4 regions of the Rhodococcus qingshengii JCM 15477 genome follow, and region 4 is predicted to be linked to each of the others. Evidence: riboswitches for the same ligand, from Rfam matches in the RefSeq annotation. Region 4 holds a riboswitch; each other region holds the start of a gene.
The links. A riboswitch is a leader RNA that binds a small molecule or an ion and turns the genes downstream of it on or off. The one in region 4 is predicted to bind cobalamin.
Positions count from the first base shown of each region.

Region 1: another riboswitch for cobalamin. It lies ahead of M0639_RS14740 (cobaltochelatase subunit CobN); the one in region 4 lies ahead of metE (5-methyltetrahydropteroyltriglutamate--homocysteine S-methyltransferase).
Region 2: another riboswitch for cobalamin. It lies ahead of M0639_RS05815 (ABC transporter substrate-binding protein); the one in region 4 lies ahead of metE (5-methyltetrahydropteroyltriglutamate--homocysteine S-methyltransferase).
Region 3: another riboswitch for cobalamin. It lies ahead of M0639_RS05290 (FecCD family ABC transporter permease); the one in region 4 lies ahead of metE (5-methyltetrahydropteroyltriglutamate--homocysteine S-methyltransferase).

Region 1 is NZ_CP096563.1:3,227,901-3,235,746, forward strand. It holds gene M0639_RS14740 (cobaltochelatase subunit CobN) at 1-3,138, opposite strand, end outside; cobalamin riboswitch at 3,178-3,310, opposite strand; gene cobG (precorrin-3B synthase) at 3,362-4,504, shown strand; gene M0639_RS14750 (precorrin-8X methylmutase) at 4,524-5,150, shown strand; gene cobJ (precorrin-3B C(17)-methyltransferase) at 5,147-6,634, shown strand; gene M0639_RS14760 (HNH endonuclease) at 6,661-7,020, shown strand; gene M0639_RS14765 (nuclear transport factor 2 family protein) at 7,017-7,421, shown strand; gene M0639_RS14770 (PLDc N-terminal domain-containing protein) at 7,418-7,657, shown strand; gene M0639_RS14775 (dihydrofolate reductase family protein) at 7,735-7,846, shown strand, end outside.
Region 2 is NZ_CP096563.1:1,273,902-1,281,747, reverse strand. It holds gene M0639_RS05835 (DUF1254 domain-containing protein) at 1-937, shown strand, start outside; gene M0639_RS05830 (SDR family NAD(P)-dependent oxidoreductase) at 988-1,779, opposite strand; gene M0639_RS05825 (hypothetical protein) at 1,946-2,104, opposite strand; gene M0639_RS05820 (siderophore-interacting protein) at 2,261-3,118, shown strand; cobalamin riboswitch at 3,160-3,340, shown strand; gene M0639_RS05815 (ABC transporter substrate-binding protein) at 3,399-4,412, shown strand; gene M0639_RS05810 (class I SAM-dependent methyltransferase) at 4,413-5,165, shown strand; gene M0639_RS05805 (FecCD family ABC transporter permease) at 5,162-6,202, shown strand; gene M0639_RS05800 (ABC transporter ATP-binding protein) at 6,199-6,972, shown strand; gene M0639_RS05795 (hypothetical protein) at 6,998-7,846, shown strand, end outside.
Region 3 is NZ_CP096563.1:1,158,843-1,166,688, forward strand. It holds gene M0639_RS05255 (phosphoenolpyruvate carboxykinase (GTP)) at 1-978, shown strand, start outside; gene cysK (cysteine synthase A) at 1,176-2,111, shown strand; gene epsC (serine O-acetyltransferase EpsC) at 2,117-2,695, shown strand; gene M0639_RS05270 (hypothetical protein) at 2,754-3,056, opposite strand; gene M0639_RS05275 (cation diffusion facilitator family transporter) at 3,085-4,032, opposite strand; gene M0639_RS05280 (alpha/beta hydrolase) at 4,043-4,981, opposite strand; gene M0639_RS05285 (TetR/AcrR family transcriptional regulator) at 4,968-5,642, shown strand; cobalamin riboswitch at 5,659-5,794, shown strand; gene M0639_RS05290 (FecCD family ABC transporter permease) at 5,912-6,919, shown strand; gene M0639_RS05295 (ABC transporter ATP-binding protein) at 6,916-7,734, shown strand; gene M0639_RS05300 (ABC transporter substrate-binding protein) at 7,731-7,846, shown strand, end outside.
Region 4 is NZ_CP096563.1:5,031,795-5,039,640, forward strand. It holds gene M0639_RS22980 (ABC transporter ATP-binding protein) at 1-493, shown strand, start outside; gene M0639_RS22985 (ABC transporter permease) at 493-1,287, shown strand; gene M0639_RS22990 (sensor histidine kinase) at 1,288-2,412, shown strand; gene M0639_RS22995 (response regulator transcription factor) at 2,409-3,038, shown strand; gene M0639_RS23000 (helix-turn-helix domain-containing protein) at 3,258-3,695, shown strand; cobalamin riboswitch at 3,777-4,001, shown strand; gene metE (5-methyltetrahydropteroyltriglutamate--homocysteine S-methyltransferase) at 4,161-6,425, shown strand; gene M0639_RS23010 (ABC transporter substrate-binding protein) at 6,484-7,846, opposite strand, start outside.

The DNA.
Region 1 (7,846 bases), 1.8 Mb from region 4:
CGAATCGGCGATGTCGTGCTCACGCGTGTCGGTGTTCTTGGCCGCCACGTTGATTCGACGGTATGCACTGCGCATGTCGTCGGCTGCCGGGATTCCGTCGAGCCCACGGCCGTACGCGAAGCCGCCCCAGTTGGTGTACACCTCGGCGAGGTCGTCGTCACCGCGCCAGGTCTTGGAGTCGATGAGTTGCAGCAGGCCGGCGCCGTAGGTTCCGGGCTTCGAACCGAAGATGCGGGTGGTCGCACGCCTGGCATCGCCGTGCTCGGCAAGGTCGGCCTGCGCGTGGGCGCGCACGTAGTTCTGCTCGTCCGTCTCGTCCAATGCGGCGACCAACTGAACAGCGTCGTCGAGCAGTGCGAGCACGTGCGGGAACGCATCACGGAAGAATCCGGAGATGCGGACGGTGACGTCAATGCGCGGGCGGCCGAGCTCGTCGAGATCGATGACCTCGAGGTTGACCACGCGTCGGCTTGCTTCGTCCCAGACAGGGCGAACACCGAGGAGCGCGAACACTTCGGCGATGTCGTCGCCGGAGGTACGCATGGCGGCGGTACCCCACACGGACAGACCCACCGAGCGCGGGTACTCGCCGTGATCGGCGAGATATCGAGCGGCGAGCGACTCGGCCATCGCCTGACCGGTCTCCCACGCCAGTCGTGAGGGAACTGCCTTGGGATCGACGGAGTAGAAGTTACGACCGGTGGGAAGCACGTTGATCAGGCCGCGCAGCGGTGACCCACTCGGGCCGGCGGCGATGAAGCCGCCGTCGAGCGCGTGCAGGACCTGCTTGATCTCGTTGTTCGTCTGTCGGAGGCGTGGAACCACTTCGGTGGCCGCGAACTGAAGGATCTTCACGACGGTCTCGTCGTCGCTGAGTTGTTCTGCCGCAGCGGGGTTCCAGTCGGCGTCGTACATGCCGCGAACCAGAGCGTGCGCCTTTTCCTCGACGTCGTCGACACGGTTGCGGGACTCGTCGCCGTCTTCGCTGAGCCCGAGAGCTTCGCGCAGACCAGGGACGCTCTGTTCGCCGCCCCACATCTGACGGGCACGGAGCATGGCCAGGACCAGTTCGATTTCGGCGTCGCCCTCGGGTGCGCGGCCGAGAATGTGCAGGCCGTCGCGGATCTGGACGTCCTTGATCTCACACAGCCAACCGTCGACGTGCAGGAGCATGTCGTCGAACACGTCTTCTTCGGGACGCTCCGCGAGGCCGAGGTCGTGGTCCATCTTGGCTGCCCGCATCAGCGTCCAGATCTGCTGGCGAATGGCCGGCAGCTTGGACGGGTCCAGTGCGGAGATGTTGGAGTGCTCGTCGAGCAGTTGCTCGAGACGGGAGATGTCGCCGTAGCTTTCGGCGCGGGCCATCGGCGGGATCAGGTGATCGACGAGAGTCGCGTGGGCGCGACGCTTTGCCTGTGTTCCTTCACCCGGGTCGTTGACGAGGAACGGGTAGATCAGCGGCAGGTCGCCCAGGGCCGCGTCGGTGCCGCAGTTGCTCGACATGCCGAGCGTCTTGCCCGGCAACCATTCGAGGTTTCCGTGCTTACCGAGGTGCACAACGGCGTCGGCGCCGAATCCGCCGTTGTCCGGTGTTGCAGCGATCCAGCGGTAGGCCGCGAGGTAGTGATGGCTTGGCGGCAGATCCGGGTCGTGGTAGATCGCGACGGGCTTTTCACCGAATCCCCGCGGCGGCTGGACCATGAGGACGATGTTGTTGAATCGCAGTGCCGCGATGACGATTTCGCCGTCGGGATCCTGCGAGCGGTCGACGTACAGCTCGCCGGGCGCTGCGCCCCAGTGCTCTTCGACACCGCTGCGCAGTTCCTCGGGCAGGGTGGCGAACCATTCGCGGTACTTCGCTGCCGAGATGCGGATCGGATTGCCCTCGAGCTGCTCGGCAGTGAGCCAGTCGGGATCCTGGCCGCCAGCCGCGATCAGGGCATGGATCAGCGCGTCGCCGTCCTTCGCCGCCAGGCCAGGAACTGCGTCCGGACCGTCGACCGGACCGAGGTCGTAACCGGCAGAACGCATTTCGGTGAGCAGGTCGATTGCGCTCGCCGGAGTATCGAGACCGACCGCGTTGCCGATGCGGGCGTGCTTGGTCGGGTACGCCGAGAGCATCAGAGCAACGCGACGCTCGGTGGTGGGAATGTGGCGCAGCTTGCCGTGACGGACCGCGATCCCGGCGACACGGGCGGCGCGCTCGACGTCGGGGACGTAGGTGGACAGTCCGTCGGAGTCGATTTCCTTGAAGGAGAACGGGACGGTGATTATGCGACCGTCGAACTCCGGCACAGCCACCTGCGTCGCGACGTCGAGAGGCGACAGTCCGTCGTCGTTCTCGTCCCAGGTGGCGCGGCTACTGGTCAGGCACAGCCCCTGCAGGATCGGGACGTCGAGTGCAGCGAGTGCTGCGACATCCCAGGCTTCGTCGTCCCCACCGGCGGACGCGGTGGCGGGCTTGGTGCCGCCGGCAGCGAGAACTGTCACGACCATGGCGTCGGCGCGGCGGAGCGTGCTCAGAAGTTCGGCTTCAGCTGTTCGCAGAGATGCACAGTAGATCGGGAGCGCGGTGCCACCGGCCTCGGCGACCGCGTCGCACAACGCCTGGATGTACCGGGTGTTGCCGGCCAAATGCTGAGCGCGGTAGTACAGAACTGCGATGACCGGACCGCTCGCCGAGTCGAGATCGGGCGCGAAATCAGCGATGCCCCAGGAAGGCAGGTGGGCCGGCGGCTCGAAACCGTGGCCGGTGAGCAGGACCGTGTCGGAAAGGAAGTGGTGCAGCTGTGCCAGATTCTGTGCGCCACCCTCAGCCAGGTAGTTGTGCGCCTCGGCAGCAACACCGGCGGAAACCGTCGAGCACTCCATGAGGTCGGCGTCCGGCGCGTGCTCGCCGCCGAGAACGACTACGGGGAGTCCGGAGGCGAGGACCATGTCCAGGCCGTCTTCCCAGCTGCGACGGCTGCCGAGGATACGAACGATCACGAGGTCGACGCCGTCGAGCAAGGGCGGCAAGTCCTCCGAGACCAGCAAGCGTGAGGGGTTGGCCCAGCGGTAGGAAACTCCGTCGCCGGCTTCCTGGCTGGCGCGGGCGCTCAGCAGATCGGTGTCGGACGTGGAGAGCAGAAGAATCACGGGTGAAGCCTTCCTGGGGTTTCGCGCCCCGTGGCACAGATCTGTCATCGACGGCGGTTGAGGGTCTGACTCGTGTTTCCGAGCGGAAACACGTCCCGCTCGAGCAACACTCACAGTGGCGCGACCGCACCGGACTTCCACCGGTTTCCTCAACTGCCGTCACTGGTGGTGGTGATGCTACCGGTCCGCAGAAGGCACTCATGACAGGTCGTACCCTGGAGCCATGCCCACGGACCGTTCACAGCCAGACGCGTGCCCGGGTGCACTGCAAGTTCACCACGCCGCCGACGGCGCACTGGCTCGCGTGCGCCTACCCGGCGGACTCCTCACCCCCACCCAGTTGCAGACGCTCGCCGACGCGGCGCGCGATCTCGGCAACGGGCAGATGGAACTCACCTCGAGGGGCAACGTACAACTGCGCTCGGTCTCGGACCCCGAAGCCTTCGCATCGCGAATCGCTTCGGCCGGTCTGCTGCCGTCAGCGACGCACGAGCGAGTGCGCAACATCCTCGCGTCCCCACTGTCCGGCCGTATCGGGGGCGTCGCCGACATTCGTGAACTGGTCCACCGTCTCGATTCGGCGATCCAAGCGGATCAAGCATTGGCAGATCTGCCAGGGCGAACCCTGTTCACCCTCGACGACGGGCGCGGAGACATCAGCGGGCTTCGGGGCGATTTCGGACTCCACGCACTCAGCGCCACCGAGCATTCACTGGTGCTCGCCGGTCACCACACCACTCATCGTGTACAGGCGGACGACGCCGTCGAATTGCTCCTCGCGGCGGCCCGATCATTCCTCGACGTCCGCGACAAGCACTGGCGCCTGGCCGAGGTTCCGGACGGAATCGAACGCACCCTCGAGCAGCTGGGTCTGAGCGCCGAGTCCACCGTTGCGGCGGACCTCACGCCGGATGCACGGCCCACTATCGGCTGGCTCGAGCAGCGCGACGGGACCGTAGCTCTGGGCGGCGGCCTGCGATTCGGGCTGCTCGACGCTCGGCTGGCCGAGTTCCTCGCCGCCGTCGACAAGCCCGTCGTCGTGACGCCCTGGCGATCGGTGCATATCTTCGACCTCGACGAATGGGCAGCCGAGCAGGTAGTCCGGGTGCTGGCACCCATGGGGTTGATCTTCGACGAGAACTCACCGTGGCTCGAGGTCACCGCCTGCACCGGAAGCCCGGGATGCGAGAAGTCGCTCGCCGATGTGCGCACCGACGCAATCACCGCCGTCGAGCAGGCAGAACTGCCTGTCGTCGGGCGCCAGCACTGGGCCGGGTGCGACCGCAGCTGCGGACGTCCCCGCGGGGACGTAGCGGATGTGATTGCGACGGGTGACGGTTACCGGGTGAATCCGGCCGATCGGTGATGCCTCTATCGTGTGGCACATGATCGAGTACATCCGTGACGGCGCGGAAATCTATCGCCAGTCCTTTGCCACCATTCGGGCCGAAGCCGACCTGAGCCGTTTCCCGGCGGATGTCTCGCAAGCTGTAGTGCGCATGATTCATGCAAGTGGCCAGGTCGATCTCGTCGACGACGTCGCCTTCACACCCGGTGTCGTCTCGGCTGCGCGCGCAGCTCTGCGCGACGGCGCGCCGATTTTCTGCGACGCTCAGATGGTGGCTGCCGGCATCACGCGCAAGCGTCTGCCCGCCGGTAACGACGTCATCTGCACCCTCGGCGATCCGCGGGTTCCCGTGCTGGCGTCGACCATCGACAACACTCGCTCGGCGGCTGCTCTCGAACTGTGGGGAGCCAAGCTCGAGGGCGCTGTTGTCGCGATCGGAAACGCACCCACCGCACTGTTCCATCTCCTGAACCTCATCGAAGCCGGCGCACCCCGTCCGGCCGCCATCGTCGGTGGTCCGGTCGGCTTCATCGGCGCTGCCGAGTCGAAGGAAGCCCTCATCGAACACGCCAGCGGGATCGATCATCTCGTTCTCCGCGGTCGACGCGGCGGCAGCGCGATCACCGCGGCCGTCGTCAATGCGATTGCGAGCGAAGTCGAATGAGTGCAGGCAAGCTCTGGGGTGTCGGTATCGGCCCCGGGGATCCCGAATTGGTGACCGTCAAGGCCGCCCGCGTCATCGGCGAGGCCGATGTGGTTGCGTTCCACTCCGCGCGGCACGGCAAGAGCATCTCCCGCGGAGTTGCAGCGCCGTACATGCGCGAAGGACAGATCGAAGAACACCTCGTCTACCCCGTGACCACAGAGACCGTTGATCATCCCGGCGGATACCAGGGCGCGATGGACGAGTTCTACGAAGCGGCTGCCGAACGGCTGGCAGTTCACCTCGCGGCCGGTCGAACCGTCGCGTTGCTCGCCGCCGGCGATCCACTCTTCTACAGCTCCTACATGCACATGCACAAGAGGCTGGCCGATCGCTTCGACGCCGAGGTGATTCCCGGCGTCACCTCCGTCAGCGCGGCATCTGCTGCACTCGGAAAGCCGCTGGTCGAGGGTGAAGAAATCCTGACGATCCTACCCGGAACATTGCCGCAGGCTGAGCTGACCAGGCGGCTCAAGGAAACCGACGCCGCGGCCATCCTCAAGCTCGGACGTACCTTCCCACCGGTCCTCCAATCGCTCGAGGATTCCGGCCGCTTGGATGAAGCGCACTACGTCGAGCGCGCGAGCACCACACGTCAACGCGTCGAATCCGCTGCCGAGGTCGACCCGGACGGAGTTCCGTACTTCTCGATCGCCATCGTTCCGAGCCCGTCGAACAACCCTCGACCTGCAACCGAATCCCGCGGCGAGGTGGTCGTGGTCGGACTCGGGCCGGGCGACACCGCCTGGACCACACCTGAAGTGGCGCATGAGCTTTCGTTCGCAACCGACCTCGTCGGCTACGGCCCGTACGTCGATCGCGTGCCGACGCGTCCGGGCCAGCGGCGCCATTCCAGCGACAACCGCGTCGAAGCCGAACGCGCCGCGATGGCGTTGGACCTGGCGAAGAACGGCGCCCGTGTAGCTGTCGTCTCGTCGGGAGATCCCGGCGTATTCGCCATGGCTGCAGCAGTTCTCGAAGTTGCCGCCGAAGACCAGTGGCGCGGGGTCCCGGTCCGCATCCTTCCCGGCATGACGGCGGCAAACGCTGTCGCCAGTCGCGTCGGCGCTCCCCTCGGGCACGACTATGCGGTGCTCTCGTTGTCTGATCGCCTCAAGCCGTGGGATGTCGTCGCTCGCCGTATCTCGGCAGTTGCAGCCGCAGACATGGCATTTGCGGTATACAACCCGGCGTCGAAGTCCCGGACGTGGCAGGTCCAAGCCATGAAGGACCTCGTGCTCGAGCACCGCTCCCCCGAGACTCCTGTTGTCATCGGGCGCGATGTTGCCGGCGCCGAGGAATCAGTTCGCGTCGTAACCCTCGGCGAGCTCGAGCCTTCCGAGATCGACATGCGGACGCTGCTGATCGTCGGATCGTCGATGACGACGGTCGTCGAAACCGGTTCGGGCCGTCAGGTGTTCACCCCGCGGCGCTACCCGGAGTGAACGCCGCACGGCGATAGCATGGCGTCATGCCCGTCAACCGGACCCGGAAAGCAAGATACGCGCGTAAACGGAAACGCCGGATGGATCTGGTGGAGCACGATCTGTCCGTCGAGCAGTGGTCCGCGCTCAAAGCGGCCTGGGGTGGCTGCGCGTACTGCGGCGAGCCGGACGAGTCGCCGCAACGTGACTGCGTGCTGGCGATCTCCCGCGGTGGGCGCTACACACTCGACAACATCGCACCGGCGTGCCGCTCGTGCAATGCGAGCAAATGCAACAGCGAGGTCACTCTCTGGTTGCGGCGCAAGGGGTATGACGAGAAGGCCTTCCTCCTGCGCCACGCGGAGATAGGTATCGAGATGAGGGCGCAGTTCTCGGAGCAGTCGTGACGACTCCGCACGAGTTGCGCCCGATCCTCGACGAGTTGATGGAGTTCGAACCTCTGTTTCACCGAACTCGAGTAGCGATGTCACGAGACGAGTTCGATGCGGTCGTCGACCCGGAGTTCCGGGAGATCGGAGCCTCGGGTGCGCGATACACCCGCGATTACGTGCAATCGGTAATCGCGAGCCGGCGACTCCGCTGCGAAGTGAACGACGCCGCCGAACTCGGATGGAGGGTTGACCGACCCGCGCTGAGCCGGATTGCACCTGACACGTATCTGGTGACGTACCGGCTGGCGCAAGCGCAACGAGTTACCGAGCGATCATCCATCTGGCGGTTCACCGAGAATCGATGGAGCGTGTTGTTTCATCAAGGCACAGTCATCGAAAGTGGTTTGGAAGCGTGAACGAATCGACCCCCAACCCCACCATTCCGCTTTGGATGGACATCACCTTCACCGCCTTCGTTCTTGCCTGGATCTTCATCACGATTAGCGCGCTCGTGGCGATCGTGCGCACCGACTTCGAACGCTCGGGCGGCAAATTCTGGTGGTCGGCACTGGTGATCGCGGTGCCTGTACTCGGTGCGCTCGTCTGGTTACTGTTCGGTCGACCCCCGCGTGACTCCAGGTCCCGAACCTGATCTACACCGACGGCCCGGCAGTAGTCTGAGTACGGTCCGGTGCTGTCACTCTGCGCCTATCAGGGGAGAACAACGAGATGAGACCACTTCGATACTCGATCAACGTCACACTCGACGGCTGCTGCCATCACGAGGCGGGGCTCCCACCCGACGAGGAGTCGATGCGCTACTGGACCGCTCAGATGGAAC
Region 2 (7,846 bases), 2.6 Mb from region 4:
CACGAACATTGCGTCGATCGTGGGCCGGTGGGCATGCGGTGGCGACGACGACCTCCCTGCGGTGCACGCCTTGCAGGACGCCACCACACTGACCGTCGTCGACTCCACCGGAAACTCGGCGGGTCTCCCAGTGCCCGAACCCGGGGTAAGCCAGGACCTCCTGTTCCTCGAGAAACTCCGCATCTGGTCACAGGCGTTTCCGCCGGCCCCACGCGATCGAGAACTCCAGGATTCCTTCTCCCCGATCGGAATCGACGAGCCCGGGGCCTCTCCCTATAGCTCACACTCTGCCGCTTCACTCTCTGCCGACGAGGCAGCCGCGTTGGCTGACGGATTGACGATCGGTGAGAAGAACCTGCTCGAGGCCCTCACCAAAGGCTCCAGCCCCGAAGTCAACGGATGGAAGCTCACATTCCACGCCTTCGACTACAACCTCGACTACTTCGAGGTCGGCACAATCGACGATCCACAATTCAAGATCGCCGATCCCAAGTTGCGCATCGTCGAACGCGCCGCGGCTGCCAAGGGCGGGCTGTGGGGCAACCACCCTTACGAAGCGGCGTACATCATGACCTACGTCGACGATCAGGGCGAGCAGTTGAACGGAAACCAGACCTACACAATAAGACTCGACCCCACTCCGCCGGTGAGCGCCTTCTGGTCGCTGACGATGTACTCGGTGCCGGACTTCTTCCTCGTGGCGAACCCCGTCGACCGATACTCGATCGGCGACCGCACTCCAGGAATCGTCCACGACGCCGACGGTGCGTTGACGATCACGATCAGCCACGAGGAGCCGAAAGATCCCACGGCGAAGGCAAACTGGCTGCCCGCACCGCGCGGGGATTTCCGACCGGTACTGAGAATGTACGAACCTTCGCCCGCCGTGCTCGATCAGTCCTACGTCGTCCCCGCCATCACTCGCTCGCAAGAATGACGGCTCGCGTCTGACGGCCTGCCTGTGCGGGCCGTCAGACGGACGCAGAATCAGGCGTGCGTGCCGCCGTCGATCCGGATCTCCGTGCCCGTGATGAAGGCACCATCGTCGGATGCCAACATCGCGATAACTCCCGCAACACTTTCCGGCCCGGCCATGGGGGCACCACCGGACTCCAGATCAGTGCTCAGAATCGGTGACAACTTGCCGAAGAGTGACCAGTCGGTGTCTTCCGGCAAGTACGACGCCGTAGTATCGGTGATCCCGCTCTTCACACTGCCCGGAGCCACCGCGACGGCACGCAGACCCTGCTTGCCGTATTCGAGAGCCAGTGCGTGAGTGAAGGACTGGATTCCTCCCTTACTTGCGGCATACGCGGCCATGTACGGGTGCGCGAAGGCAGCGGAGGTGGAACTGAAATTCACCACGACTGCGTTGCCGGTGGCAAGGAGAGCCGGCAGTGCCTGGCGCGTGACGAGGAAAGTGCCCGTCAAATTCACGGAGAGCACCTGATTCCACAGGTCCAGCGAGGTCTCGTGGGTGTGCCCACCACGCAGTATCCCGGCGGCGTTGACCAGTACGTCCAATTCCCCGAGAGACGAAATCGCCTGACCCACAACCTTGATGACGGAACCCTCGTCACCGATATCGACGACGACGGTGTCGAGGCGATCCTCCGTCGAAGCATGTTCTGCCGATTTCCGGGTGTTCGCCAAACCCTGCTCGGAGATGTCGGCAGCGACCACGCGGCCACCTTCGGCGAGCAACCGCAGCGCGGTGGCCTGCCCGATTCCAGATCCTGCGCCGGTGACGAGAATACGACGACCTTCGAAACGATTCATTGCTGTGTACCTTTCACGAAAACGAGTTGGCTGGCATTCCAGGCTCGGTGGCGCCGACACTCACAACTCACCCGCGAGCAACTTCAGGTACGGGAAATGCGCAGCACTGCAACAGGTGTGGCACTGCGAAATCTCGGCGAGGCAATGCTCGCCGAAGTGGCGAATGTCAGACGGATCCGGCCGGTGCGGCCAAGGCTCTTTCGATCCAGACAAGACCGGACGGGCGGCGGTCGATCGCCTTACGCCCACGTCGGAAAGTCGCTACGCCGAATCGGGCCGTGCGCAGTGCACGGCCGGAAGCGAGAGAACAGCGGCGTATGGACATCACAGGCACGGTAGCAGCGCCGGCACCACTCGCTCAACCGCGTCGTTTCGAGACCCGAATCATTCAGGTAATCAGATGTCACTTCTGGACAACTCGCTCGACTTAGGCAGCACTAACCTGGCGGCATCCCGAAAACCCGATCCAGGAGCACAGTCGATGACACATGCAGACGCCTCGCGCACAACAACTCCCCCGACGACCGTCCTACGGACCGCTGACCACAATCGCGGACTCAACGACGTTCTCGCGATCGTCGAAGCGATGGAGCGACCGAGCGATCACCTGCTGCGGATCACAGCTCGTTTGACGGAGTCGACCGACGATCCGACCTGGTCACGCCCGAATGTGACCGTACGCATGAATCTCGGGCCGGCCTTCGACGACGCTTCGCGCGTGTACACGGTGCGTTCCTACGATTCAGCGAGCGGATCGATCGTCGTCGATGTGGTCCTGCACGGACAGACCAGTCCGATGATGAGGTGGGCAGCAGCGTTGGCCGTCGGTGACACCTTCGGCCTCACCGGTCCGCGGCCACACTTCTTGATCCCTGATGTTCCTGGTCGACGTATCGCACTTTTTCTGGACGGCACCGCAATACCCGCATTGCACTCGATCATCGAGCAGTTACCTACCGACGTCGTCGGAATCGGCTGGGTCACAACAGATGACGAGGTCGCCTTCGCCGAACTGCCCGCCCTCCCCGGCCTGGAGCTTCACCGCGTGAGCGCAGATCCGACCGAGCCCGACGGCCCACTGGCGGTACGAGCACGCGAGCTCGCCAATCCCGCGAGCTACGTCGTGTGGGGCGCCGGTGAACGCAACGAGATGCGCGCAATCCGGAAGCACTTTCGATCGACCGTCGGACTCGACAAAAACGACGTCGCGATATTCGGATATTGGAAGGAGGGCGTCAGCAACACCGAAATCGACCTCCGTCGACGCGAGAACTACGAGCGCATCCTCGCCGACGGCGGAACCCTCACCGACATCGACGACCTGGCCATCGAGATCTGATTGCCTCACACCAGCCGACCTGACCGGCGGTGCACTGCGGTGATAAGTTCCTCTGTGCCAGCGGACCTCCACACAGGGGGTCAGGGAATCCGGTGTGAATCCGGAACTGACGCGCAGCGGTGAGGGTGACCGCCCGGGCTTACGCCACTGGATGAGAATCTGGGAAGGCGCTCGGGTGGGGCGATCTCGAGTCCGAATACCGGCTGGCAGCAGGGGTCAACAGGCGCCTGTTCACACGGTAACGGGCTCCGCGAACGAGCCCCTGCGAGAACGAGATTCCATGCGTCTGTCCAGACTTCGCCTACCCGCCGCCGCCGTCGCTGCCCTGTTGAGCGCGTCGTTGGTTGCCTGCTCCTCCGACGACAGTGCTGCCCGACTATCCAACTCTTCCGAACAATCGCGCGTGACAGTCCAGAACTGTGGCCGAGACGTCACGGTGGAGCGACCGATCGAACGGGCAATCGCGGTAAATCAACCTGCAGCAGAGATGCTGTTCGCGCTGGGAGTGCAGGACCGGATGGCCGGGTACGCCATGAGCGATGACGATGTCCTCCCAGAACTGCGCGAGGCGCGTGGTCAGGTCCAGGCGTTCGACACCGAGTTCCCGTCATTCGAAAGTGTCCTCGAACGCGAACCGGACATGGTCTACACGACGTTCAACTACACGTTCACCTCGGAGGGCATCGCCGACCGGATCAAGTTCACCGACCTCGGTGTCGCGACATATCAGTCACCCAGCGAGTGCACCGGTCAGGATGCCGAGCAGAGCAAGGCCCTCACGCTCGACGACTTGTACGACGAAATCGACGACGTGGCAACACTGTTCGATGTCAAGAACAAAGGTGTCGAGCTCACCGAGAATTTGAAGGATCGCGCGGCCACCGCCACGGCGGCACTGGGAGCTGAGAACGTGACGCTGGCGTGGTGGTACGCAGCCACGAAGACTCCGTACTTCGCCGGGTGCTGCGGTGCACCGGGAATCATGACCGACGCGGTGGGTGCGAAGAACGCCTTCGACGACAACAAGCAGTACTGGCCCGAAATCGGTTGGGAGAGTGTCCTCGATCGAGACCCGACCGTGCTGGTGCTCGCAGATCTCGACCGCGGTGGAGACGGCGACAGTGCCGCAGACAAGATCGCGTTCCTCGAATCGGACCCGGTCGCCAGCAAGCTCACCGCAGTGAAGAACAAGCGTTACATCATCCTCGAAGGAACGACGATGGATCCCTCGATCCGCAATGTCGGTGGCATCGAACAGCTCTCCGACGGGCTGCGCCAGTTGGGTGTGGTCTAGATGTCCGCGGAGATCTGTGAACTGGTGCGCCAGTGGGACGACCAGCAGGCGGCATACATCGCCGACCGTGAGAAGCGCTTCGACGTGATTCTCGACGTTCTCGAATTGCAGCACGCGCACACCCCGTTCACGGTTGTCGACCTGGCCTGCGGGCCGGGTTCACTGAGCGCCCGAATTCTCGAGAAGTTCGAGCATGCGAGCGTTGTGGGGATCGACTACGACCCGATGCTGCTGGAGCTCGCCCGCCAGTCGTCGACGCGTTTCGGTGACCGACTGCAGCTGATCGACGCAGATCTGGCGGGAGCCGATTGGCCGAATTCGGTGGCTGCGCCGGTTCAGGCGATAGTGTCGACAACCGCGCTGCACTGGTTGCAACCGCAGCAGCTCGTCGAGGTGTACCGGCAGTGCCGCGAACTGCTGAGTCCGGACGGAGTCCTGCTCAACGGTGATCACTTTCGTTTCGACAGCCGCTTCCCTGTCATCGGGCGATGGGCGAAGGCTCACGACGAGCAGACGCAACGCTCCGCCTTTGCTGCCGGTGCTCCCGAGTGGGAGAGCTGGTGGGAGGAGTTGCGGGCAACTCCCGGCATCGGACCAATGACCGACGAGCGAGAGCGCAGATTCGCCGGACGTGACGCCACTGCGCCCACGGCCGTCGACTTCCAGTTGGCGGCGCTCGCGCAAGCAGGTTTTCGGGAGTCAGGGACGGTCTGGCAGCTGTTCGACGACTACGTGGTCTACGGCGTGAGATGACGACAAGAGTTCGGCTGCGTGACAACCCGACGACCGTCACCCTGCTGTGGATGATCGGTGTTGTCACGCTGGCCGGATCGGCTGCCGTGGCGATCACGTTGGGGCCGGCCGGTCTGTCGGTCGGTGAGGTGGCTTCGATCGTCGTCGGCCATCTCCGCGGTACCGCGGCGGACGTCACCCCTATCCGTGACGGCATCGTCTGGGACCTCCGTCTGCCGCGTACCCTGCTCGCCGCGCTCTGCGGTGCCGGTCTCGGGTTGTGCGGTGCGATCATGCAGTCGCTGCTTCGCAATCCGCTGGCCGATCCGTTTGTCCTCGGTATCTCGTCCGGCGCCTCGACCGGTGCCGTACTGATCGTGATCCTCGGAGTCGGGTCGGGAGTGATCGGCTTGTCGAGCGGCGCCTTCATCGGCGCGGTGATCTCCTTCGCCCTTGTGTTGCTGCTCGCCCATGCGGCCGGCGGCACGCCGGATCGGGTGATCCTGGCCGGTGTCGCCGCGACCCAACTGTTCTCCGCGCTCACCTCGTTCATCGTCATCACCTCGGCCGATCCCGAGCAGACCCGCGGCGTGATGTTCTGGCTCCTGGGCTCACTCGGCGGCGCCGACTGGCTCGACGTCGCACTCTGCGCTGCGGTGGTCGCAGTCGGCCTCGTGGTCTGTCTGACTCACTCCCGCGCACTCGACGCCTTTGCCTTCGGCGAGGACGCGGCGTCGTCGCTGGGGGTGAACGTGTGGCGGGTGCGTGTGACCCTGTTGTTGGCAACAGCCTTGATGACCGCAGTGATCGTGAGCGTCGCAGGCGCCATCGGCTTCGTGGGCCTGGTCCTCCCGCACGCGGCGCGGGCTCTCGTCGGTTCGAACCACCGCCGACTCCTGCCCGCGTCCGCACTGATCGGCTCCATCTTCCTTGTCTGGGTCGACGCTGTGGCACGCACAGCCATTGCGCCGCAGGAACTCCCGGCCGGTGTGGTGACCGCGCTGGTCGGTGTGCCTGCGTTTGCCGTCATCCTCTGGAGACGGAAGGCCAGGCCATGACACTCGAAGCTACCGGCGTCAGTTGGCGGGTCGGCGGGGCGCTCATAGTCGACGACCTCGACGTCTCGCCTACAACCGGAAGTACGGTGGGGCTTCTCGGCCCCAACGGTTCGGGGAAATCGACGCTGCTGAAACTGCTTGCCGGGCACAATCGTCCGACATCCGGTGTCGTGACCCTGGACCGAACCCCGTTGTCCGACTGGAAACGCCGCGACATCGCGCGTCGGATCGCGACCGTTGATCAGCACAGCAACACCGAGATCGATCTGACGGTCGCGGAGGTAGTCGAACTCGGACGCACACCTCACCGCGGACTGTGGGGTGGGCAGTCGGATTCCGATCGCGACGCCGTTCGGGCAGCGATCGAACACACCGACCTCGCCGGCATGCTGGACCGGTCGTGGCACACCCTGTCCGGCGGGGAGCGCCAACGCGTCCAGATCGCGCGCGCCCTCGCTCAGGAACCTCACGAGTTGCTACTCGACGAGCCGACCAATCACCTGGACATCAACCATCAACTCGAATTGCTCGCGCTCGTGCGACGCCTCCCCACCACCACGATCATGGCATTGCACGATCTGAATCTGGCCGCCATGTTCTGCGATTCGATAGTGATGCTGAACCGGGGATCCATCGTTGCCCACGGAAGCCCGACCGAGGTCCTCACCGCTGACCTGATAGCCGAGGTCTACCAGGTCGACGCCGAGGTTCGCCTGGACGGTCCCGGCGGAGTACCTACCGTGCGATACCTTCCGCCTTGCCACATGTAACCGTTCCGAGTGCCAATATGGATACGTGACCCTCGATGATGTCGCCAACGAACTGTACGGGCTCGACCCCGGCGAGTTCGTCGAGGCGCGTACACATCATGTGAAGGCCGCCCGGGAGGACAACGACCGCACATTGGCCGCGGAAATCGGCAAACTTCGGAAGCCGACCACCGTGGGGTGGTTGGTCAATCTCATCTCGCGCGATGCACCAGAGGATCTGGATGCACTTCTCGCGCTTGGCGAATCGCTACGCGACGCTCAACGCCATCTCTCGGGCCCGGACTTGCGACGGCTGACGACACAGAGGCAGCAGGTGGTGCGGAGTCTCGCCCACAAATCCGGTGAGATCGCGGCTTCACGGGGAAAAAGCGTCAGCGAGGATGCTTTACGTGATGTCGCGCAGACCCTCAATGCCGCTCTGGCCGATGAGGAGACTGCCGCGCAGGTTCGACTCGGACGGGTCGTGACCGCGGCGAGTTACAGCGGTTTCGGACCCGCCGGGCTCGCCGTGGTGAATGAGAAATCACCGCAGCACGCCGCGATTGAAGAGCCGACGACTCCGAAGTCGAAAACTCCGGAACCGAAGGCCGAACAAGCCAGAGCAAAAGCAGAATTGAAGGAAGCCACGGCGCAGGCCGACGAGATCCGCCGCCGGGTGAAGTCCGAGACCGCCGAACTCCAGGAAGCCAGAACGACGCTCTCCGACGTCGAACGGCGCGTTGAAGAACTGCGCACCGAACTCGAGCACGCTGAGCAGCAACGGCAGTTCGCACGGAACGCCGAGAAGACCAGTGACGCTGCGGTTCGAGAATCCGAGAAGGAACTCCGTGTTGCTGAGCGTCGCGTCGACAAAGCAGAACAAAACCTCGCCGCA
Region 3 (7,846 bases), 2.5 Mb from region 4:
ATCCAGCCGACCATCCCCGGGTGGCGCGCCGAGACCCTCGGTGACGACATCGCCTGGATGCGTTTCGGTGAGGACGGACAGCTGTACGCCGTCAACCCGGAATTCGGTTTCTTCGGCGTGGCTCCCGGCACCAACTGGTCCTCGAACCCCAACGCCATGCGCACCATCGACCAGGGCAACACGGTCTTCACCAACGTCGCTCTGACTGACGACGGTGACGTCTGGTGGGAAGGCCTCGAAGGCGACCCGCAGCACCTGATCGACTGGAAGGGCAACGAGTGGACGCCCGAGTCGGGCACCCATGCGGCTCATCCCAACTCGCGTTACTGCACCCCGATGTCGCAGTGCCCGATCATGGCTCCCGAGTGGGACGACCCGAAGGGCGTGCCGATCTCGGCAATCCTGTTCGGCGGACGCCGCAAGACGACGGTTCCGCTGGTCACCGAGGCTCGCGACTGGCAGCACGGCGTCTTCATGGGTGCAACGGTCGGCTCCGAGCAGACCGCAGCAGCCGAAGGCCAGGTCGGTACGGTTCGCCGCGATCCGATGGCAATGCTGCCGTTCCTCGGCTACAACGTCGGTGACTACTTCCAGCACTGGATCGACCTCGGCAAGTCCGCGGACGCGTCCAAGCTCCCCAAGGTCTTCTACGTCAACTGGTTCCGCCGCGGCGACGACGGACGCTTCCTGTGGCCAGGCTTCGGCGAGAACTCTCGCGTCCTGAAGTGGATCGTCGAGCGTATCGAGCACAAGGCTGCCGGTATCGACACCCCGATCGGCGTCGTTCCCACCGGATCGGCACTCGACATCGAAGGCCTGGACGTGTCGGACGCCGACATCACCGAGGCCCTCGCGGTCAACATCGACGAGTGGAAGGCCGAGATCCCGCTCATCGAAGAGTGGTTCGACTTCGTCGGCGAGAAGCTGCCGACCGGCATTCGCGACGAGTTCGAAGCTCTGAAGCAGCGGTTGGCCTGATAAACCGCCCCCGTATGTAGTGGCCTGATGCCGCATTGGTTCAATTTGATGAACCGATGCGGCATCGGTCGTCTGTATGCCCTTGCCTGTAGCCGTTAAGCAGTTCAGCCGTTAAGCAGTTCAGCCGTTATGCAGTTCAGCCGTAAAGCAGTGATCAGCGAGCGGGTCGACACACTCGATCCTCAGGAGGACCAGATATGAGCGGGATCTACAACAACGTGACCGAATTGGTCGGGCGCACCCCGATCGTGCGGCTCAACCGTCTGACCGAGGGCCTGGACGCACAGGTCGCCGTCAAGCTCGAGTTCTACAACCCGGCCAACAGCGTCAAGGACCGGATCGGCGTGGCGATCATCGACGCCGCCGAGAAGTCCGGAGCACTCAAGCCCGGTGGCACGATCGTCGAGGGAACCAGCGGTAACACGGGTATCGCACTCGCCATGGTCGGTGCTGCTCGTGGCTACAAGGTCATCCTGACCATGCCCGAGACCATGTCCACCGAGCGTCGCGTGATGCTGCGTGCTTACGGCGCCGAGATCGTGCTGACCCCGGGATCCGAGGGCATGGCCGGTGCGGTCGCCAAGGCCAAGGAAATCGTCGAGCAGACCGAGAACGCTGTCTCGGCCAGCCAGTTCGCGAACCCGGCCAACCCGGCCATCCACGAGGCAACGACGGGCGAAGAGGTCTGGGCCGACACCGACGGCGCCGTCGACATCTTCGTGTCCGGCATCGGCACCGGCGGCACCATCACCGGCGTCGGACGCACCCTTCGCAAGTACAAGCCCGAGGTTAAGATCGTGGGCGTCGAGCCCATCGACTCGCCGATCCTCAACGGTGGCCAGCCCGGCCCCCACAAGATCCAGGGAATCGGCGCGAACTTCGTGCCCGACGTCCTCGATCGCGAGATCTACGACGAGATCATCGACGTCTCGTTCCCCGATTCCATCGAGGTCGCTCGCGCACTCGGCACCAAGGAAGGCATCCTGGGCGGCATCTCGTCCGGCGCCATCGTCTGGGCAGCACTCGAGTTGGCGAAGCGTCCGGAAAACGCCGGCAAGCTGATCGTGGCTGTCGTGTGCGACTTCGGCGAGCGTTACATCTCCACCCCGCTGTTCGAACACATCCGGGACTGAGACTTGTGAGTATCCTCGGGACAATTCGCGAGGACCTGCAGGCTGCGCGCGGTCAGGATCCTGCCGCGCGCAGCAATGTGGAGAACGCGCTCGTTTATTCAGGGCTGCATGCTATTTGGGCGCATCGGGTTGCACATCGCATGTGGGCCGTCCCTGCGCTACGCGGCCCGGCGCGAGTGCTCTCGCAGCTGACACGCTTCGTCACCGGCATCGAGATTCATCCCGGTGCCACCATCGGTCGGCGGTTTTTCATCGATCACGGCATGGGCGTCGTGATCGGGGAGACGGCCGAGGTCGGTAACGACGTGATGCTCTATCACGGCGTCACTCTCGGTGGTCGCTCGCTCGAGCAGGTCAAGCGTCACCCGACGCTGGGAGACCGGGTCACCGTCGGCGCTGGTGCCAAGATCCTCGGACCTGTCGTCATCGGTGAAGGTAGCGCTATCGGCGCCAATGCCGTTGTCACCAGAGATGTTCCGGCCGAATCCATCGCGACGGGTATCCCGGCGGTGGCGCGGCCACGGACCACCAAGGAAAAACTGGTGGACCCGAACAGCTACATCGATCCGGCGATGTACATCTGAAGCACTCCTTCTTCGATGGCCACCCTCGTGTAGACGGCGGGTGGCCATCGGCGTCGGCTCAGGCTCGCGTCAGGTGCCACCCGCGACGTCCCAGTACGACGGCCGTCGCAGCGCCCAATGCTGCTCCGATCAAGGGATAGCAGGCCAGGACGAGCCAGCGCGGTCCGTCTAAGGGTTCGTAGGCGGTGGCTATTGTCGACTCGTAGTCCCGAGCCATCTGCACGTCCCGGAACGGTACGTAGGAGCCCTGATAGACGATGGTCTCGTCAGGGCTGGTCATCACGTCGATCAGACTGCCCACCAGGGGAATTCCCCCGACGACAAATCCCAGAACCGCCAGAATCACGATCAGTGTGCGCATCGCCCGAGCCTATCGCCCGGCCGGAAGTTCAGACTGTGATCGACGGTTCTTCGGGGGTCGAGAGGGTCAGGATCGCCCGCACGACACGTGGGCTCTGCTCGAGTGAGCGCTCGAGTTCGCGCAACGTGTGGGCCACACGGGATTCCGCGTAGTCACCGACCAGGTCGACGCTGGCCACCAGGTAGACCTGTCGCGGCCCGAGGTATTCCATACGCAGGAACGTGATTCGGTTGATCTCGGGCAGTTGGGTGAGAGCTTCGATGGCTGCTGCCCGCAGCGTCGGTGAGGCCTCTTCGCCGACCAGGAAGCGGCGGTTCCGATCTATCAGAATGATTGCGATGACCCCGAGGAGAATGCCGACGAAGATGGAGCCGAGGGCGTCGGGGACGGGTGAACCGGTGACCTGGTGCAACAGAACACCGACGAACGCGATGACCAAACCGATAAGTGCCGCAGCATCTTCGGCGAACACGGCCCGAGTCGTCGGGTCGGATGTGTTGAGTGCCTGGGTCATGACGTCGCGGTTCACGGCGGACGCTTCGTTTCGGAGTTGTTTGTACGCCTGCCGGAACGAGATGCCTTCGAGGATGAACGAGACGCCGAGGACGGCGTAGGCGACACCGAAGTCGGACGCCGGTTCGGAATGGAACAGTTCCTGGATGCCATGGGTGATCGAGACACCCGCGCCGAGTGCAAACAGTCCGAGGGCGGCGAACATCGACCAGATGTAGGCCTCCCGGCCGTAGCCGAGTGGCTGGTCTCGGTCGGGAACCCTTTTCGAGCGGCGGTTCGCGATCAGCAGCAGCACTTCGTTGCCGGTATCGGCCCAGGAGTGGGTGGCCTCTGCGACCATCGATGCAGATCCGGTGACGATGGCGGCCGCCGTCTTGGCACCGGCGATCAGCGCGTTCGCCGCAAACGCCAGTACGACTGTCGTGGTGCTCTCGTCGGCCGATGCTTCCGTTTCGGTGCTCACGATTCTCAGGCTAGGCGGGTGACGACGGTTTCGTGCGGTGACGCTCGGCGACGGAGTGCAGCAGTGTGGCGACGGCGTCGTGGAACTGCGTCAGGCCCGGCTCTTCGACGGGAAAGTGCCCGCACCCGTCCAGCATCACGAATTCGGTGGGTGCGTTGATGCGGCGGAGGAACTGCAGGCTCAGTTCGGGTGGCGTCCATCGGTCGTCGGCCGGGTGGGTGAGCAGAACGGGCGTCGTCCGAAATGCTTCGGGTGCGGTGTGGTCGAACGAGAAGTAGCTGCTGAGGAATCCGAGTGGCACCCGAACACCGCCACCGCGCGGATCGGTTGCGCACAGCGTTGCGAGCTCCCGATTGCTGCTCATGTTCGCCACGTCGGCGACCCAACGGATGGGCACGCGGATACGGCCCACCAGTCGTTCGGTGCGCCGCATCAGGGGAGCGCCGTAGACACCCATCGGGCCGAACCGCGCCGCGGCAGCTCTGGCCGATGGATCCGAGGGATCGAGCAGGCAGGTAGCGACGACGGCGTCGGCCAGACCGGTCCGCGCGGCTACCTCGTAGGCCAGCAGACCGCCGATGCTGGCTCCCAACAACACCAGCGGCCGATCGTCGGCTGCCTTCTCGGCCCGGACGAGATCGCAGAGGAGATCGACCCACTGCTCGTACCGGACGCCGGCGGGATCGGCTACGACGGTGTCGCCGTACAGCGGAAGGTCAGGGAAGAGGACTTCGGCTCCGAGTTTCACGCCGATCCCGGCGAACGGCCACAACGCGCCCGAGTAGCCGCCGGCGCCGTGGATGCCGAGAACACGAACCGGCGCGTCTGGAACCACGGCCCGTGCGACGTGGACGGTGTTGCCGTTCCACTCCCACCACGTCGGGGTCGGCGCCGGCATGTGGTCGGTGTACCGGTCGGGCATAAACTTCGAGTAATTGGCGCTGGTCACCTACACAATTCTCGGTATCGGCGTCGCGGCTGACAACTCGCATCGGAGGACCGTGTCGACTCGGCGGAAAAGGCCCTCCCAGCAGCGCTCGAGGGCTACCTACGACGCGATCCTGGAGGCAGCTACTCGCGTTTTCGCTTCGGAAGCCATGGCAGCGACCACCAACCGGATCGCTGACGAAGCAGGGGTGTCGGTGGGCTCGCTCTACCAGTATTTCGGCGACAAGTACGAGATCCTCTCGGAGTTGGCGAACCGTCACGTGAGTGCTGCGCGGGAGAGTTTTGCGCTCTGCCTTGCCGACATCGTCGAGCGTGAGCTCACCCCGGAGGAGGCCGTCCGGATGTTGGTGGAGTGCGCGGTCGAAGTGAACAGTAAGCCGCGAGAGTTCTTTCACCTGCTCTACGATCAGGTTCCGCGTACGCGTGAGCTCATCGAGCAGGTCGAAGAAATGAATCGTCAACTGGTACTAGGCTTTTCGGAGCGACTCCAGAGCCACGGTTTCAGTGCGGAGGATGCGTTGTTGACGTCGCGGCTGACCGTGACTGCCGTGGACAGTCAGGTGCATCGGGTTGTGCTGGAATCGGATTCACCCGAAGAACTTCGAGTGCGAACGGAAGCCGTCGTACGGCACGCGAGATCGATGATCGGGTCGCAACCTTGATCCGGTGTCGAGAATGGTGACCGCGGTCCGTTATGGTTCTGACGTCATCATCGAGGTAATGGGAAGTCGGTGCAATTCCGGCGCGGTCCCGCCACTGTGAGGTCGTCCCTGCGTCGACCGTAGCCAGATACCACCCTCGTTGACGTTGTGTCATGCCACGAGGATGGATCGGTCACACCATGAATGCTGTTGGCGGAGCTCTGTCTCCACCTACCCACCTGCCTGCGCCGAAGGCTGGTGCACCGCGAGGACGACTCGGTCCGGGTATCGTGCTGCCCGCTCTGGTGATCGTCACCGTGCTCTCTGCTGTGTGCGCGTTGGCGTTCGGATCCGAGATGCTCCCCGTGTCCACTGTGGTGGACGTGGTGCACTCGCGCTTCGGAGGCCCACCCGTCACGCGTTCCGAACTTGCGATCGTGTGGGGGATCAGAGCACCTCGGGTACTGCTCGGTCTGGCCGTCGGCGCTGGTCTTGCCGTCGCCGGCGCGGTGGTGCAAACCCTCGTCCGTAACGCTCTCGCCGATCCCCACCTGCTGGGAGTGTCGTCCGGCGCGAGTGTCGGTGCCACCGCCGTCATCACCACCGGACTGTTCGCCGGCGCGGGAGTGTGGGCGCTCAGTTTCGGCGCGATGATCGGGGCGTTGGGAGCTGCGATTCTCGTCTTCACCATCGCGACGCTGCAAGGCGGTATCACTCCACTGCGATTGGTTCTGACCGGCACCGTTACCGCATCCGCCCTGTCGGCGATCGCGAGTTTTCTGGTGCTGCGTACCAATGATTCCCAGGCCGCGCAGTCCGTATTGTTCTGGCTCCTGGGAAGTTTGGCCGGGGCATCCTGGGACAAGTTGTGGGCGCCGGTCATCGTTGTGTTCCTGCTGACGGCAGCGGTGTTCGCGCTGCACGGTTGGCTGGACGCGCTGGCGGCCGGACCGGACGTCGCGGCTTCGCTCGGTATTCCCATCCGAACCCTGCGAAACGTGCTGTTCGGCGTGCTGGCAGCGTTGGTCGGCACGATGGTTGCGGTGTCCGGCGCGATTGCCTTCGTAGGCCTGGTCATACCGCACGTCACACGCATGCTTGTCGGAGCCAGACATCGAGTGGTGTTACCGGCGGCAGCACTGATCGGCGCGTCCTTCCTGGTGTGGGTCGACGTCGTGGCGCGGACCTCGTTGCGGCCGACCGAGATCCCGCTGAGCGTGGTGACCGGGGTGATCGGGGCCCCGCTGTTTCTCCTGCTTCTCGGCCGTCGGCGCTACCGATTCGGTGGCAGTTCGTGAGCGCCCGAGCCCTGGCGCTGACCGCGTCCGGAGTAGTTGTCCGCATCGACCGTCGAACCATCGTCAAAGGCGTCGACATCGCGGCCGACGCCGGTGCAGTAGTCGGCGTGGTTGGTCCGAACGGATCGGGCAAGTCGACGTTCTTGCGTGCTCTCGCCGGTCTCGGGCCGATCGCCGGCGGTGACATTCGTGTCGGCGGCGACTCCGTGCACGCGATGCCCGCGCGGTCGCGGGCCAAAGCCATTTCCTTTGTGGCGCAGGAAGAGCAGAGTCCCGCCGATTTGTTGGTTCACGAGTACGTGAGTCTGGGCCGCACACCACATGCAAAGCCCTGGAGCGTCGGTGGAAAGCACGAGAATGCCGTCGTCGATCGTGCTCTGGGCGAGGTCGGAATGATCGAGCACCGGTTCTCTTCGATGGACACGCTTTCCGGCGGTGAGCGTCGGCGGGTGTTTCTCGCCCGAGGTCTCGCGCAGGACGCCGGTGTGCTCATCCTCGACGAGCCGACCAATCATCTCGACATCCGGCATCAACTCGAACTGCTCGATCTGGTCCGGTCGTTGGACCGGACGGTGATCATGGCACTGCACGACCTCGATTTGGCTGCGGCAGTGTGCGATCGGGTGCTCGTGCTCGCGGATGGAGTGGCCAGGGCGTTCGGACATCCATCCGACGTACTCACCACCTCGGTGGTGGCAACTGTTTTCGGCGTCGAGACTTTCGAACTCGTGAACCCCGCGACAGGCCGTTCACACCTCGTATTCGAATCACGAAATTCTCAACCACAACACACATTTTCGGAGAGTGCACTTTGATACACGTCAAGACCCGCGCGTCGTTCGGTGCGGTTGTAGCCGCGACAGCGTTGTTGGCCGTGTCCGGATGCTCGGCAACCGCGCCCGTCGACGAAGCCGCGGACAAGACTTC
Region 4 (7,846 bases):
GCGATTGCGATTTGCGATGGCGTTGCTGTCGAACCCGCAATTGCTCATTCTCGACGAGCCCACCACCGGCATGGACGTCGAAGGGCGTCGGGACTTTTGGTCCGCCATCCGCGCCGACGCAGATCACGGTCGCACTGTGCTTTTTGCGACGCACTACCTCGAAGAGGCCGATGTCTACGCCGACCGCATCATCCTGGTCAGGCAAGGCACCGTGGTCGCAGACGGGACCACCGCCGAGGTCAAGGCGATGGCGTCCGGGCGCACCCTGCGCGCGACTGTTCCAGGCATCACCGACGAACTCCTGCGAGCCATACCGAACTCCGACGCCGTCGAGGTGCGCGGTGAGTCGCTGCTCGTGCACTCGGGCGACACCGATGCCGTTGCACGGTTCCTGTTGACCAATACGCAGGCTCGCGATCTCGAAATCGTCTCGCGTGGCCTCGAAGACGCATTCATCGCACTCACGTCGAACAACTCCGAAGGACAGAAGTGATGACCACTGCAACCGAAGCGAGTACCTACGGAGCCGAGCGAACCGTCGTACCTCTCGGCGGATTCAACACGACGCTACTGCGACTGGAATTTCGTCGCCTGACTCGCAACCGGCGCACGATGATCTTCACGCTCGTCATGCCGGTTGTCTTCTTCCTCGTCTTCGGTCTCGGTCAAGGCGACGACGACCACGGGATCGGGCACGGCAATGTCGCCGCGTACATCATGATCAGCATGGCCCTGTACGGCGCGATGCTGGCCACCACCAGCGGCGGCGCGATGGTCTCGATCGAACGAGCGTCCGGGTGGAGCCGACAACTTCGGCTGACTCCCCTGACCCCGGTCGCCTACATCGCCGTCAAACTGATCATGGCGATGCTGCTCGGTCTCGTCTCGATTCTCGTGGTCTACGTCGTCGGCGCGTTCACCTCGGCGCAGATGGACGGATCACTCTGGTTCACAACGGCATTGATCGCCTGGCTGGGATCGTCGATCTTCGCGGCCTTCGGCCTGTTCATGGGGTACCTACTCCCCAGTGAGAACGTCATGCAGTTGCTCGGACCGGGACTGGCTCTGCTCGCATTCGGCGGCGGACTCTTCGTACCACTCACCGACGGTTCCGTATGGGCGACCATCGCACAGTTCACCCCGATGTTCGGCATCAACGCCCTCGCCCACGCACCGTTGACGGGCAATAGCATTCACTGGACCTGGATCGTCAATATCCTGGTGTGGTTCGCCATCTTCGCCGGCGGAGCGATCTGGCGGTTCCAACGAGATACGGAGCGTGTGTAGTTGTCGCAAACGACTGACCGAGAAGATTCCGTCGCGCTCCCGCGGCGGAATCGTTTCGGCGTTCTCTTCGCGGCGGTCTGGATGGTATTTCTCGGCGGGCCGCTGATCGAGGGGTGGAATCTACGCGACGAACTGCGCGGCTGGACAGGGATTCTCGCGACGATCGCCTTCAGTGCCCTCTACCTCTACACCTTCGCCACAACGCAGCAGCGGCGTCGAATGACGATGACTCGGCCGACGATTCGCGAAGCTGCACTGGCTCTGTCCGCCTTGACCGCGTTGGCCGCTGTGATGATCGTGAGCGTCGGTCCGACGGGTTTGGCAGCAGCACCGTACCTCGCGGTGACAGCGGTGACGCTGTTGCCGACCGTCGCCGGCGGCATTCTCGCCTTGGTGTTCGCGGCCTCCGTGGAGATAGTCAGCCTCTCGTCCCGATGGGGGAACTACTCCGGACTCTCACTCGGAGTCTGCGCGGCCGCGTTCGCGACCTGGGGAATCATGTCCCTGATCAGCCGCAACTTCGCCATACTCCACGAACGCGAAGAGCAGGAGCAGCGGGCAATCATGGAGGAGCGAACGAGGATGGCGCGGGATCTGCACGACATCCTCGGGCACTCGCTGACCGTCATCACGATCAAAGCCGAACTGGCCAATCGCCTACTCGATGTCGATATCGAACGTGCACGCAGCGAACTCGACGACCTCGAAAGGCTCTCTCGAGACGCGCTGGCGGACGTGCGCTCGGCCGTCGAAGGATTTCGTGGGATTTCTCTTCCCGTCGAGATAGCCCGAGCGCGAGAGGCATTGCGTGCGGCTGGTATCGAAGACGAGGTGCCGAGCAGTACCGACATGGTTCCCACGCGTCTTCGGGAACTCTTTGCATGGACGATCCGTGAGGGCGTCACCAACGTCGTTCGACACAGCGGTGCGACCCACTGCCGGATCACGGTCGACGAAAATAGTGCGTCGGTCGTCGACGACGGACGAGGGGCCGAGTCGACGTCTTCCGGAAACGGTCTGATCGGATTGCGCGAGCGCGCCGGAGCGTCGGGCGCACGAGTGATCATCACTCATCCCCAGCCGCAGGGGTTTGCACTTCAAGTAGTCGAACAGGAGACAGAGTGAACAGCCAGGGCGATCGAGCAACCATACGGCTGCTCTTGGCGGACGATCAGGCGCTCGTGCGAGGAGCTTTGGCCGCGCTGCTCGATCTGGAATCCGACCTGTCCGTGGTAGCCGAGGTCGGTCGCGGCGACGAGGTGGTGTCCGCCGTTCTCGAACACCGCCCGGACGTCGCGCTTCTGGACGTCGAGATGCCCGGCATGGACGGAATCGCCGCGACGGCGGCCCTTCGCGAGGCAGCACCCGACACCCGGGTTCTGATCGTCACCACGTTCGGCCGTCCCGGATTTCTTCGTAAAGCCCTGCACGCCGGGGCCGGCGGGTTCGTCGTCAAGGACACCCCCGCCAGGCAGCTTGCCGACGCGGTCAGGCGTGTCCACGCCGGACTGCGCGTCGTCGATCCCACCCTTGCGGCCGACAGCCTCGTCAGCGGCGAGTCGCCCCTGACGGAGCGTGAGACCCAAGTACTGCGCGCCGCTCACGACGGCGCACCCGTGGCAGCCATCGCAGGGGCGCTCTTCCTGTCTGCCGGGACAGTTCGAAATCATCTGTCATCCGCGATGGGTAAGACGGGTGCGTCGACGCGCGCGGAAGCCGTCAGAATCGCCGAGTCGAACGGCTGGCTCTGATCCGCGCGTCTGGAATAGCCTTCCCCGGCAAATAGTTCGCCGTTCGATTCGTGATGGCGATTTGTCCAGATCACTCAAAGTAGGGACCTTCTACCCTAGGGATTTTCCCTGCAAACGACCGCTTCGCGAGAATCCGAAACAGCTAATCGTTCGATACCTGGCTATGATGCAGTTAATTGAATCGACGGAGCCTGTGCGTAGCGGGGGAAGGGACGTCTCATGTCGAACCAGTTCAACGATCGCTTGAACTCGCTGTTCGAGACTGCCGACTTTCACGTCACCAACGCGATGGTCGTTCGCGGCATGACCGAGTTCGGCTGCCGTATCTCCACGCCGTACCTGTCGCAACTGCGCACCGGCGTCCGAACCAATCCGTCACCCGAAGTGGTTGCCGCCCTCGCCCACTTCTTCAACGTCCATCCGGACTACTTCTACGCCCCGTCCGATCACACTCCGCCCGCGATCTCAGGTGGCGAGGCAGACCTCTCCCTCCTCGAACAGCTGCACAACGTGCGCCTGCGGAACCTCACCTCCCGTGTCGTCGACCTCTCACCGTCTTCACAGGATCTGCTTGTCGAAATGGCGGAGAATCTACGTTCCTCCGAAAATCTTCCGCGTGTACCACCGGACTCGAATTCCTACATGTCACGCGCATAGCGCCCTTCGCCGACTCTCCTTGACTGCTCAGGGAGGGTTGGCCTTATGCTGGTCGATGCAGCTGGTTCGCCCGGCACGGTCATGAGGAGCCCCGAAGACCGGTCCCGGCGTCGAAGCTCCGTCAGCGCAAGCTGTCGGGGTGAGAGGGAACCCGGTGAAAATCCGGGACTGTCCCGCAGCGGTAAGCAGGAACGACCGCCGTTCATGTGCACTGGGCATCCGCCTGGGAAGCGACGGCCAGTAGGTTCGATCCAACTCGATCGAGTGCCCGCGAGTCCGAAGACCTGCCGACTGTGTCGGGCACGCCGTGCCCGACGGTCCACCGCCTCGTGGAATGGGCGTGTAGATCTCCATCGGACCTCGCGTGCGGTGCGGGCAGTGCTGCCCGCTGAAACTCGGGGTCTCGTGAGGTATACCCGTCTGCCGGCAGTGGCCATCAGTGCATTGGCAATCTGGAGAAACTCCGTGACAACAACATTCACTTCGACCGTGCTGGGCTCACCGCGCATCGGTCCTCATCGAGAACTCAAGCGGGCAACCGAAAGCTACTGGGCAGGGCGCATCGACGCCGACGCCCTGCAGGCTGTCGCCCGTGACCTCCGTCGGCAGGGCTTGGCCGACCTCCGTGACCTGGGCCTCGACTCCGTCCCGGTCAATACCTTCTCCTTCTACGACCAGATGCTCGACACCGCAGTTCTTCTCGGCGCGCTGCCCGACCGCGTCGCGTCGGTCGCCGATCCGTTGGACCGCTACTTTGCCGCTGCCCGTGGGACGGACACCATCGCGCCGCTCGAAATGACGAAGTGGTTCGACACCAACTACCACTACCTGGTGCCGGAGATCTCGCCGTCCACCACGTTCGCACTCGACCCGTCCAAGGTCTTGTCCGAACTGGCAGAAGCACTTTCCGACGGCATTGCAGCCCGCCCGGTCGTCATCGGACCGGTCACCTTCCTGCTGCTCTCGAAGGCTGTCGGCACTGACGAGCCGCTGCTCTCGCGACTCGAAGAACTACTCCCCCTCTACGCGGATCTACTCGGCCGGCTCGCGAAGGCCGGTGCGAGCTGGGTTCAGCTCGACGAACCGGCCCTCGTGGGCGATCGCACCGACGAGGAAATCGAAGCGGCACGCGCTGCGTACGAACAGCTTTCAGCGCTGTCCGAGCGGCCGTCGATCCTGTTGGCGTCGTACTTCGGTTCGCTGCGTGAGGCGCTGCCCGCGCTTGCGTCCACCGACGTCGAAGGATTTGCCGTCGACCTGGTGGCCGGTCAGGATTCGATCGGCTCCGTCCCCGAACTCGCCCGCAAACTGGTCGTCGCCGGTGTGGTCGACGGACGAAACATCTGGCGGTCGGATCTGGATTCGGCACTGAGCACGTTGGGTGCTCTGTTGGGCAGCGTGGATACTCTTGCCGTCTCCACATCGTGCTCCCTGCTGCATGTTCCGTACACTCTCGACGCAGAGGCCGATGTCGACAAGGCCCTGCGCTCGTGGCTCGCGTTCGGCACCGAGAAGGTCAAGGAAGTAGTAACTCTCGCAACCGCTCTCACACAGGGCCGAGAGTCGGTGGAGGACGAGTTCGCTCTGGCACGAGCGGCCGCGTCGACCCGCAAGGACGATCGCAGACTCAATGATGCGAGTGTTCGGGGACGCCTGGCCGCCGTGCTGAACTCGGCGACCGGTCGCGCGCCCGCCGCCGAACGTCGCGCTGCCCAGGACGAACTGCTTTCTCTGCCGCCGCTGCCCACGACGACTATCGGTTCGTACCCGCAAACCTCGAAGATCCGCATCGCTCGCGCAGCACTGCGCACGGGCGAGATCGACGAAGCCGAGTACGTCAACCGTATGCGCGCCGAAGTTGCCGAAGTTGTTGCGCTCCAGGAAAAGCTGGACCTGGACGTTCTTGTTCACGGTGAGCCGGAACGCAACGACATGGTCCAGTACTTCGCGGAGCAGTTGGACGGATTCTTCGCCACCGCCAACGGTTGGGTCCAGTCGTACGGCACCCGCTGCGTGCGTCCGCCGATTCTGTACGGCGACGTCTCCCGCCCGAAACAGATGACCGTCGACTGGATCACGTACGCGCAGTCCCTGACCGACAAGCCGGTCAAGGGCATGCTCACCGGACCCGTCACCATTCTGGCCTGGTCGTTCGTCCGCGACGACCAACCCCTCGCCGACTCGGCAAATCAAGTCGCACTGGCCATTCGAGACGAGACCGTCGACCTGCAGGCCGCCGGAATCGGAATCATCCAGGTCGACGAACCGGCTCTACGAGAACTACTCCCACTGCGTGCCGAGGATCAGCGCGCCTACCTGGACTGGTCGGTCGGCGCCTTCCGGTTGGCTACCTCGGGCGTCGCGGATTCCACCGCGATCCACACGCACCTGTGCTACTCCGAGTTCGGAGCGGTGATCGGCGCCATCGCCGGCCTCGACGCGGACGTCACGTCCATCGAGGCGGCGCGCTCACACATGGAGGTCCTCGACGATCTCAGTTCGGTCGGGTTCGACCTCGGCGTCGGCCCGGGTGTCTACGACATCCACTCGCCGCGGGTGCCGAGCGTCGACGAGATTGCCGAATCCCTGCGTGAGGCACTCAAAGCTGTTCCTGTCGAGCGGTTGTGGGTCAACCCGGACTGCGGTTTGAAGACCCGCGGTTCCGTCGAGGTCGAGGCGTCACTGCGTAACCTCGTCGAAGCCGCGAAGTTGGTACGAGCGGAGCTATAGGGGCAAAGCCCCGGTGCGCCTTTTTGGTAGTGGGCACTACCAAAAAGGCGCACGGGGGTCAGCTCAACCACGTGTTGCCGAAGAGCAGAATCCCGTCCGCACTCGGGGTCACTCCGTGGACGTTCTCGCGCCACGGGATGAAGACCTTGCCGGAGTTGACCACGGCCATCGGCGCCGTCTCGTTGACCACGGTCTGAATATCGTCGATGACGGCTCGCCGCTCATCCTCGCCCGACGCTGTTTGCAGCTTGCCGAGCAACTCGTCCATCCGAGCGTTCTTGTAACCGAGGATGTTCGACGGCGATTCGCTGAACAGGTTGCCGTACATACGCACGAACGGTGACTCTTCCAGCACGTTGAACGCGAAGTAGGACACGTCGTAGTCGTGCTTTGCGTACAGCATGGAAATCAGATCGTTGATGCTGGTTGCGTAGGTGATGTCGACCGTGAAACCCACTGCCTGCAAGAGCGACTGAAACGTCAGTGCGCTGCGCTGCGTCGCCGGATCGTTCATCCCGACGTACGTCAGTTTTCCGTCGTAACCGTCCGCCTTCGCCTCGGCGAGATACTTCTTGGCCGCCTCGGGGTCGAAGCCGTTCCCGGCCACCGATCCGTGCCACTGCGACCACGACGCGAACATGTCGGTGCCGGGTTCGCCGAAGCCGCCCTGAACTCGCTCGTTGAACGTATTCGGGTCCACCGCAGCGACAATCGCCTTACGCACGCGCTCGTCCTTCGCTGCCCGATCGTCGCGCTGATTGATTGCCAGAACTCCGGCCATGCTGGCCGAGTACACAAATCCGGGATCACCGGCTTCGAAAGCCTCGTGAATGAAGTCGGGAGACTTCAGATAGGCAACCTGGATTCCGTCGGTGTGCAATCCTTCCAGTTTGCTCTTCTCGTTGACGATTGCCGGAAAGCGCAACTTCTCGAGGTACGGCGCCCCGTCCCAGTACGTCGGACGGGCAGCGAGCACCAATTCGTCCTGGGAGGCGAACTTCTCGACGGTGAACGGGCCTGCCCCGATCGGGGTGAACGTGCCGGTAGCCATCGACGAGGGCGCGACGATCATGCCGGGACCGGTGGTGAACATGATCGGGAACTCGTCCCACGGCTGCGCCAATGTAAAGACGACCGTACTCGGATCCGGTGAATTCGTCTCGCGCACAGCGGTCTTCCACACCAGCGCGTGAGTTCCCTTCTTCTGCAGATAGTGATCGATGCTCCACAGGACTGCCGCACTGTCCATCGGAGTGCCGTCGCTGAAGGTGACGCCGTCGCGCAATTTCAGTGTCCACACCGTGTTGTCGCCGTTGGCCGACAACGACTGAGCCAAGTGGGGAACATACTCGCCCGCCGACGTATCGAAGCGCATGAGAAGGTCGTAGATGGCTGCCATTTCGCTACCACCGGTAGCGCCG